DNA from 3 places in the Citricoccus sp. genome. Region 1 is predicted to be linked to each of the others. Evidence: riboswitches for the same ligand, from Rfam matches in the RefSeq annotation. Region 1 holds a riboswitch; each other region holds the start of a gene.
The links. A riboswitch is a leader RNA that binds a small molecule or an ion and turns the genes downstream of it on or off. The one in region 1 is predicted to bind glycine.
Positions count from the first base shown of each region.

Region 2: another riboswitch for glycine. It lies ahead of cycA (D-serine/D-alanine/glycine transporter); the one in region 1 lies ahead of PLJ28_RS06515 (amino acid permease).
Region 3: another riboswitch for glycine. It lies ahead of PLJ28_RS00550 (hypothetical protein); the one in region 1 lies ahead of PLJ28_RS06515 (amino acid permease).

Region 1 covers NZ_DAOMPX010000014.1:7,362-9,623, forward strand. The annotation lists gene PLJ28_RS06515 (amino acid permease) at 1-1,164, opposite strand, end outside; glycine riboswitch at 1,215-1,316, opposite strand; glycine riboswitch at 1,320-1,420, opposite strand; gene PLJ28_RS06520 (sugar porter family MFS transporter) at 1,485-2,262, opposite strand, start outside.
Region 2 covers NZ_DAOMPX010000135.1:685-2,946, forward strand. The annotation lists gene cycA (D-serine/D-alanine/glycine transporter) at 1-1,136, opposite strand, end outside; glycine riboswitch at 1,288-1,386, opposite strand; glycine riboswitch at 1,637-1,737, shown strand; partial or broken gene PLJ28_RS15475 (glycine dehydrogenase (aminomethyl-transferring)) at 1,892-2,262, shown strand, end outside.
Region 3 covers NZ_DAOMPX010000001.1:114,073-116,334, reverse strand. The annotation lists gene PLJ28_RS00555 (class I SAM-dependent methyltransferase) at 1-569, shown strand, start outside; gene PLJ28_RS00550 (hypothetical protein) at 581-925, opposite strand; glycine riboswitch at 1,080-1,178, opposite strand; gene PLJ28_RS00545 (phosphoribosyltransferase) at 1,377-2,024, shown strand; gene PLJ28_RS00540 (dihydrofolate reductase family protein) at 2,132-2,262, shown strand, end outside.

The DNA.
Region 1 (2,262 bases):
GAGCACGCCGGCGATCCAGGTGCTGGCGATGAGGAACACGCTGATCCCGATCCGCAGTCCGCGGTCGGAGAAGCGCCGGGACTGCGGGTCCACCATCCCGCGCATGATGCCCTGCGCGCCCTCGAACGCCCCGAGCCAGTGGCCGAAGAAGGACGAGCCGATGGCCGTGACAGCCACCGCCGGCCCGAGCCAGGCGATGATCGGCAGGCCCATGACGTTGGCCAGGTGGGAGAGCACCGGCAGGTTGGCGTCCTTGGCGGCCTGCAACCCCTCGGGGCCGAGGGCCAGCACGCAGGACCAGACGAAGCCCATGGTGAAGACCACCAGCAGGATGGAGGTGACGCGCAGGACGGAGGAGGCCTTCTGCACCGAGCCCGCCCCGTAGCGCTGGCGCAGGGACACCGAGAACTGCGAGATCGCCGGGGAGTGGTTGAACGCGAAGACCAGCACGGGGATCATCAGCCACAGGGACATCGCGAAGTCGCCGGCGGCGGGCACGGCCCCGAAGCCCTCGAAGGACCAGGACGGGATGAGCAGCAGGGTGACGGAGAACAGGACCGCGATCAGCGGGTAGACCAGCCACTGGGTGACGATCAGCATGACGCGCTGGCCGGCCACCATCACGGCGGACATCAGCAGCACGAGCACCCCGGAGAGCAACCAGCGCGGCCACGGGTCCATGCCCAGCTGGTTGACCATGAGGCTGTCCACGGTGTTGGTGATGCCGACGCCGTAGATGAGCACGATCGGGAAGATCGCCAGGAAGTACAGGATGGTGACCAGGCGTCCGGCGGCCTCGCCGAAGTAGTCCCGCACCACGCCGGTGATGTCACGGTCGGCCCGGGGCGAGGCGACCACCATGCGGGACAGCGCCCGGTGGGAGAAGTAGGTCATCGGCCCGATGATCAGCGTGGCGATGATCAGCGGCCACATCCCGCCCAGGCCGGCATTGATCGGCAGGAACAGGACGCCGGCGCCCACGGCGGTACCGAACAGGCCGATCGTCCAGCTCGAGTCGAAGCGGTTCCAGCCCGGCGCGGCGGCCGTGCCGTCCGGACGGCCGGGTGCCGGGCTCTCGAGGGTCGGGGCTGCGGCGGGGGCGTGGCCGGCTGGTCCGGCCTCGGTCCCGACGGCGACGGGCCCGGTGGGGCGGCTGGGTTCCATGGGTTCTCCTCAGGTGGACGTGGGACGGTGGTCCCCTCGTGTCCTCCCCGCTCTGTCCATGGACCTGAGAGTTTCGCGTCGTGCCGGCCCGGAGCCGGTCGGCCGCTTGCCCCGTCGGTGGTCGCGCGTGGGTGTGGCGACGCTTTCCAGAGGTGCCCAGCGATCCGGTACGGGGGCCTGAGAGATTCCCGGGGAGGGCTTGCTCCTTCGGCGTCGCGCATCTTAGGTGGTGCGGGATCTCTCCCGGACCGCTCAGTGGCTGATTCCGGGAGACAACTGTAATGCACCTCACACGGGTGCGTGAAATCGCGGCCGGGTCCTCACCGCGCGGGCGTGCTCCTGCGGGACTTCCGGACGATGCCGGTGTCCTGCATGTCCTCGAGCTCGCGGCCCTTCGTCTCCGGGACGAAGCGCCAGACGAAGAGGAAGGACAGCACCGCCATCACCGCATAGAGCCCGTAGGCCACGGTCAGCCCGATCTCGGCCAGCCACGGGAACGTGGTGGAGACCGCGAAGTTCGCGGCCCACTGGGCCGCCGCGGCCACGGCGAGCGCCCCGGCGCGAATCCGGTTCGGGAACATCTCCCCCAGCAGGACCCACACCAGGGGCCCCCACGTGGCACCGAAGAAGACCACGAAGGCGTTGGCCGAGATCAGGGCCACCGTGGACCACGGCTGGCCCAGCTCTGCGGCCGTGGTGCCGTCGGCGCCCTGGACGACCTGCGCGAAGGAGAAGGCCACCGCCATCAGGCCCAGTGAGGCCGCCATGCCCAGGGACCCGACGAGCAGCATGGGGCGCCGCCCCACCCGGTCCACCAGCAGGATGGCCACGATCGTCACCAGGATGTTCGTGACCGACGTGATCACCGTGATCGTCAGGGCGTCGGACTCCCCGAAGCCCACGGAGCGCCACAGCGTGGTCGAGTAGTAGAAGATCACGTTGATGCCCACGAACTGCTGGAACACGGACAGGACGATGCCGATCCACACGATCGGCCTCAGGCCCATCGCCGGTCCGCGCAGGTCGCGCAGGGACTCCCGCCGCTCGGACTCCAGGGTGTCCTTGATCTGCTCGATCTTGAGGTTGACCCGTTCGATG
Region 2 (2,262 bases), on a different contig from region 1:
AGGGCCGAGACGGTGGTGACCAGGGTGAAGGCCTCGGCCACGCTGCCCTCGGCATAGAGCAGTGCGACGCCGGCGAGCAGGAACATGCAGGAGAACAGCAGCGCGTTCTTCGGGACCTTCCGGGAGGACAGCCGGCCGAAGGCCTTGGGGGCGTCGCCCTCCGTGGCCAGGCCGTAGATCATGCGCGAGGTGGAATAGATCCCGGAGTTGGCCGAGGAGGTGGCGGAGGTCAGGACGATGAAGTTCACGACCCCGGCCGCGCCGACCAGCCCGGCCAGGGCGAACATGCCCACGAACGGTGACTCATCCGCGCTGTAGGCGGTCCAGGGCTTCACGGCCATCAGGATGATCAGCGCACCCACATAGAACAGCAGGATGCGCACCGGGATGGAGTTGATCGCCCGGGGCAGGTTCTTCTCCGGATCCTTGGCCTCGGCCGCGGTGGTGCCGACCAGCTCGATGCCGACGAAGGCGAAGACGGCGATCTGGAACCCGGCGACGAAGCCCATGAAGCCGGTGGGGAACATGCCGCCGTGCGTCCAGATGTTGTCGAAGCTGGCCTGGACGCCATCGTTCTCGAACCCGGTGATGATCATGACCAGGCCGATGACGATCAGGGCCACGATCGCCACGATCTTGATCAGGGCGAACCAGAACTCGGTCTCGCCGAAGGCCTTCACCGTGGGCAGGTTCAGGCCCAGCAGCAACGCGATGCAGGCGATCGCGGGGATCCACAGGGGCAGGTCGGGCCACCAGAAGGAGACGTAGTAGGCGATGGCGACGACGTCCGCGATCCCGGTGACGACCCAGCAGAACCAGTAGGTCCACCCGGTGAAGAACGCGGCCCAGGGCCCGAGAAGGTCACCGGCGAAGTCGGCGAAGTTCTTGTAGTCCGTGTTGCTCAGCAGCAGCTCGCCCATGGCGCGCATGACGAAGAACAGCATGAAGCCGATGATCATGTAGACGAAGATCACCGAGGGCCCGGCCACCGAGATGGTCTTCCCCGAGCCCATGAACAGGCCGGTGCCGATGGCTCCGCCGATGGCGATCAGCTGGATGTGCCGGTTGGACAGGGCCCGCTCCAGATGCGGGGACTGCTCGGTAGTGCTCACGGGGCGTGCTGGGGTGAGGGTCATTGAGGAACTCCAGTAAGTTGCGCGGTGTGCCGCGTCGTCCGTGGGTTCCTCCCCCTCTGTTGCACGGCCTGAGAGTTTCGCCCCACCCGGAGGGGGTGGGACTTGCTCCGTCGGCGAGCACGGAGAACTCCGCGCTACTTTCCAGAGATGCCTCGGTGCGGCGGTCCGGGGACCTGAGAGTTTCCTGGGGAGGAATTGCTCCTACGGTGCCCGACCGGTGTTCTGGTCGGGGCTCTCCCGCCGCACGTCAACGGCCATTCGACTGTGACAGCCCTCACATCCTAGGTGACAGTCACCTCGGCGCACAATGGATTTTCGAATTTCCGCACCGAATCCTGCTCCGCACGGCCCGGCGGCTGCGGGGGCGGTGAGACAGGGGCATCCGCAGCAGGACCGCGGCGAGGAGGACCTGTGTGACCCAGGATGACGTGAATGCGAGTGCCGTTGCACTCGGCAGAAAGTACGTATACGCTGTGACTGCAATCACATAGTCTGGCCGTTCACGTGCGGCGGGAGAGTCCCGTCCAGCATTCGTGGTCGGGCGCCGTAGGAGCAATTTCCTCCCCGGGAAACTCTCAGGCCCCCGTACCGCCGCACCGAGGCGCATCTGGAAAGTAGTGCGGAGTTCTCCGTGCTCGCCGAAGGAGCAAGTCCCACCCCGTCCGGGTGGGACGGAAACTCTCAGGCTGTGCAACAGATCGGGGAGGAACCCATAGACACCGCGGGAGACCGCGCAGACCTCTGGAGTTCCTCTCATGACGATCACCCCAGCCCGCCCCACCGCCGCTGAGCTCAGCGACCACTCCTTCGCCGAACGTCACATCGGTCCCGGCCCGCAGGCAGCGACCCAGATGTTGCGCACCCTGGGGTACGACAGCCTCGACGAGTTGGTGGACACGGCGGTGCCGGTGGACATCCGCCAACAGGATCGGCTGGAATTGCCCGAGCCCCGTTCTGAGGCCCAGGTCCTGGCGGACCTGCGGCAGATGGCCTCCAAGAACGTCCTCAAGACCCAGATGATCGGCCAGGGTTTCTACGACACCCTCACCCCGCCGGTGATCCTGCGCAACGTCCTGGAGAATCCGGCCTGGTACACCGCCTATACCCCCTACCAGCCGGAGATCTC
Region 3 (2,262 bases), on a different contig from region 1:
TGCGCGCCGAGGCGCAGGGGTTCGACCTGGAGTGGGTGGAGGCCGACGCCGAGCACCTGCCCTTCGAGGACGCCTCCTTCGACGTGGTGATGTCCTCGATCGGCGTGATGTTCGCCCCCCACCACCAGGAGGCCGCCGACGAGCTCGTGCGCGTGTGCCGGCCCGGCGGGACGATCGCCCTGCTGAGCTGGACGCCCGAGGGCGTGGTGGGCGGGCTCTTCCGCACCATGAAGCCCTTCGCCCCGGCGCCCCCGCCCGGAGTGCAGCCGGCGCCGCTGTGGGGCACCGAGGAGCACCAGCGCGCCCTGCTGGGTGATCGGGTGGCGGTGGACTCCGCCAGCCGGGGCACCCTCGAGGTCACCGCCTTCGGCACGCCGCGCGAATTCGCCGAGCATTTCAAGGCGTCCTACGGCCCCACGATCACCGTCCGCAGGAACGCCGAGGGCGAGGGCCGTGCCGAGGAATTCGACCAGGCGTTCCAGGCCTTCTTCGACGAGGCGAACGTGGGGACCGAGGACCGGGCGCGCTTCGAGATCGAGTACCTGCTGACGGTGGCCACCCGGAGGTAACCGAGGCCGGCCTACCCCGGGACGGTGACGTTCCGGATGGTCATCTCGACGGTGTCGAAGGTGAGGTCGAGCATGGCCTCGAGCTGTTCGCGGACTCCGACGACCACCTCCGTGGTGCGGGTGACGTCCGCGTGGGGGGACAGGAAGCACTCGATCCACAGCCGCGGTGCGCGCCGGGGGCCGTCGATGCGGACGAGGGCGTCCTCGACGTCCCGGTGCGTCATCAGTCCGGTGGCCGCGGCCTGGGCGATCTTGGCGCACCGTTGCTCCGCCGCGGCGCCGGGGCCGGTGGGGCGGCCGGCCGGGGAGGCCTCACCGCCCGGGGTGAGACCGGGCCATGCACGTGCATTCGTCATCCGGGGAACTCCTGGGGTCTGCGATCGTTCTCGCGTCGTCTGTAGGTTCCTCCCCGATCTGTTGCGCGGCCTGAGAGTTTCCATCCCACCCGGGCGGGGCGGGACTTGCTCCTTCGGCGAGCACGGCGAAGACCGCGCTACTTTCCAGATGTGCCTCGGTGCGGCGGTGCGGGGGCCTGAGAGTTTCCCGGGAGGAATTGCTCCTACGGCGCCCGACCGGTGGTGCCGGACGGGACTCTCCCGCCACACCTCAACGGCAACGGCTATTCTGCTGTGATTGCGATCACAGTGTAGTCAGGCATTTGATTTGTATGCAAAATATGCCGTGAATCTCGTCACACGGGGTCATCCGGGCCGTTGCCGGGAACGCCGGGTGGTCGGGGGCCCTTCCAGTGCCACGACCGGCGCGCCTACGCTGGGGGCGACCCACAGCCCATCCCAGGGAGGGGACGTGCCGGAATTCCAGGACAGATACGACGCCGGTGCCCAGCTCGCAGCGCGGCTCGCCCCGCGCTGGGCCGGGCACGCCGACGTCGTGGTGCTGGGCCTGCCCCGCGGCGGGGTGCCGGTCGCGGAAGTGGTGGCCCGGGAACTGCGCGCACCGCTGGACGTGATCATGGTCCGCAAGCTGGGGGTGCCCTCCTACCCGGAGCTCGCGATGGGTGCCATCGGTGAGCAGGGCGTCCGGCTCCAGGACGAGGGCACCATCCGGCACTTCGGGGTCACGCAGGAGCAAGTGGCGCTGGTCGAACGCCGCGAGCAGCAGACCCTGGACCGCCGGGCGCGGCTCTTCCGTGCCGGCCGGGAGCCGCTGGACCTCACGGGCAAGACCGCGATGATCGTCGACGACGGCATCGCCACGGGCTCCACCGCCCGGGTGGCCTGCAGAGTGGCCCGGGCCCTCGGGGCGGCGCGCGTGGTGCTGGCCGTGCCGGTTGCCTCGCGGACCACCGTGGACTCGATGCTCATGAGCCGCGAGGCCGACGAGATCGAGGTACTGGCCACCCCCCGGGGCTTCCGGGCCGTCGGGGCCCACTACCGGGACTTCGCCGCCGTCGACGACGAGACGGTCGCGGCGATCCTGTCCCGCGGCAGCTGAACCCCCGGCCCGGTGCGACCGGGTGTTCCCGGACGCGACGGCCCTCCCTACTGTGGGACGAGGAGAGGGCGCCAGCGACCCCTGCGGCGCCGACGGAAGGACCATCCATGCGCATCGTCATCACGCAGAACATGACCCTGGACGGGCGGATCGAGATGCTCGACGACTGGTTCGACCCCGCCGACCAGGACCCGGAACTGGTCGGGGAGATGCGGCGCCAGACGGCCGGCGAGGACGT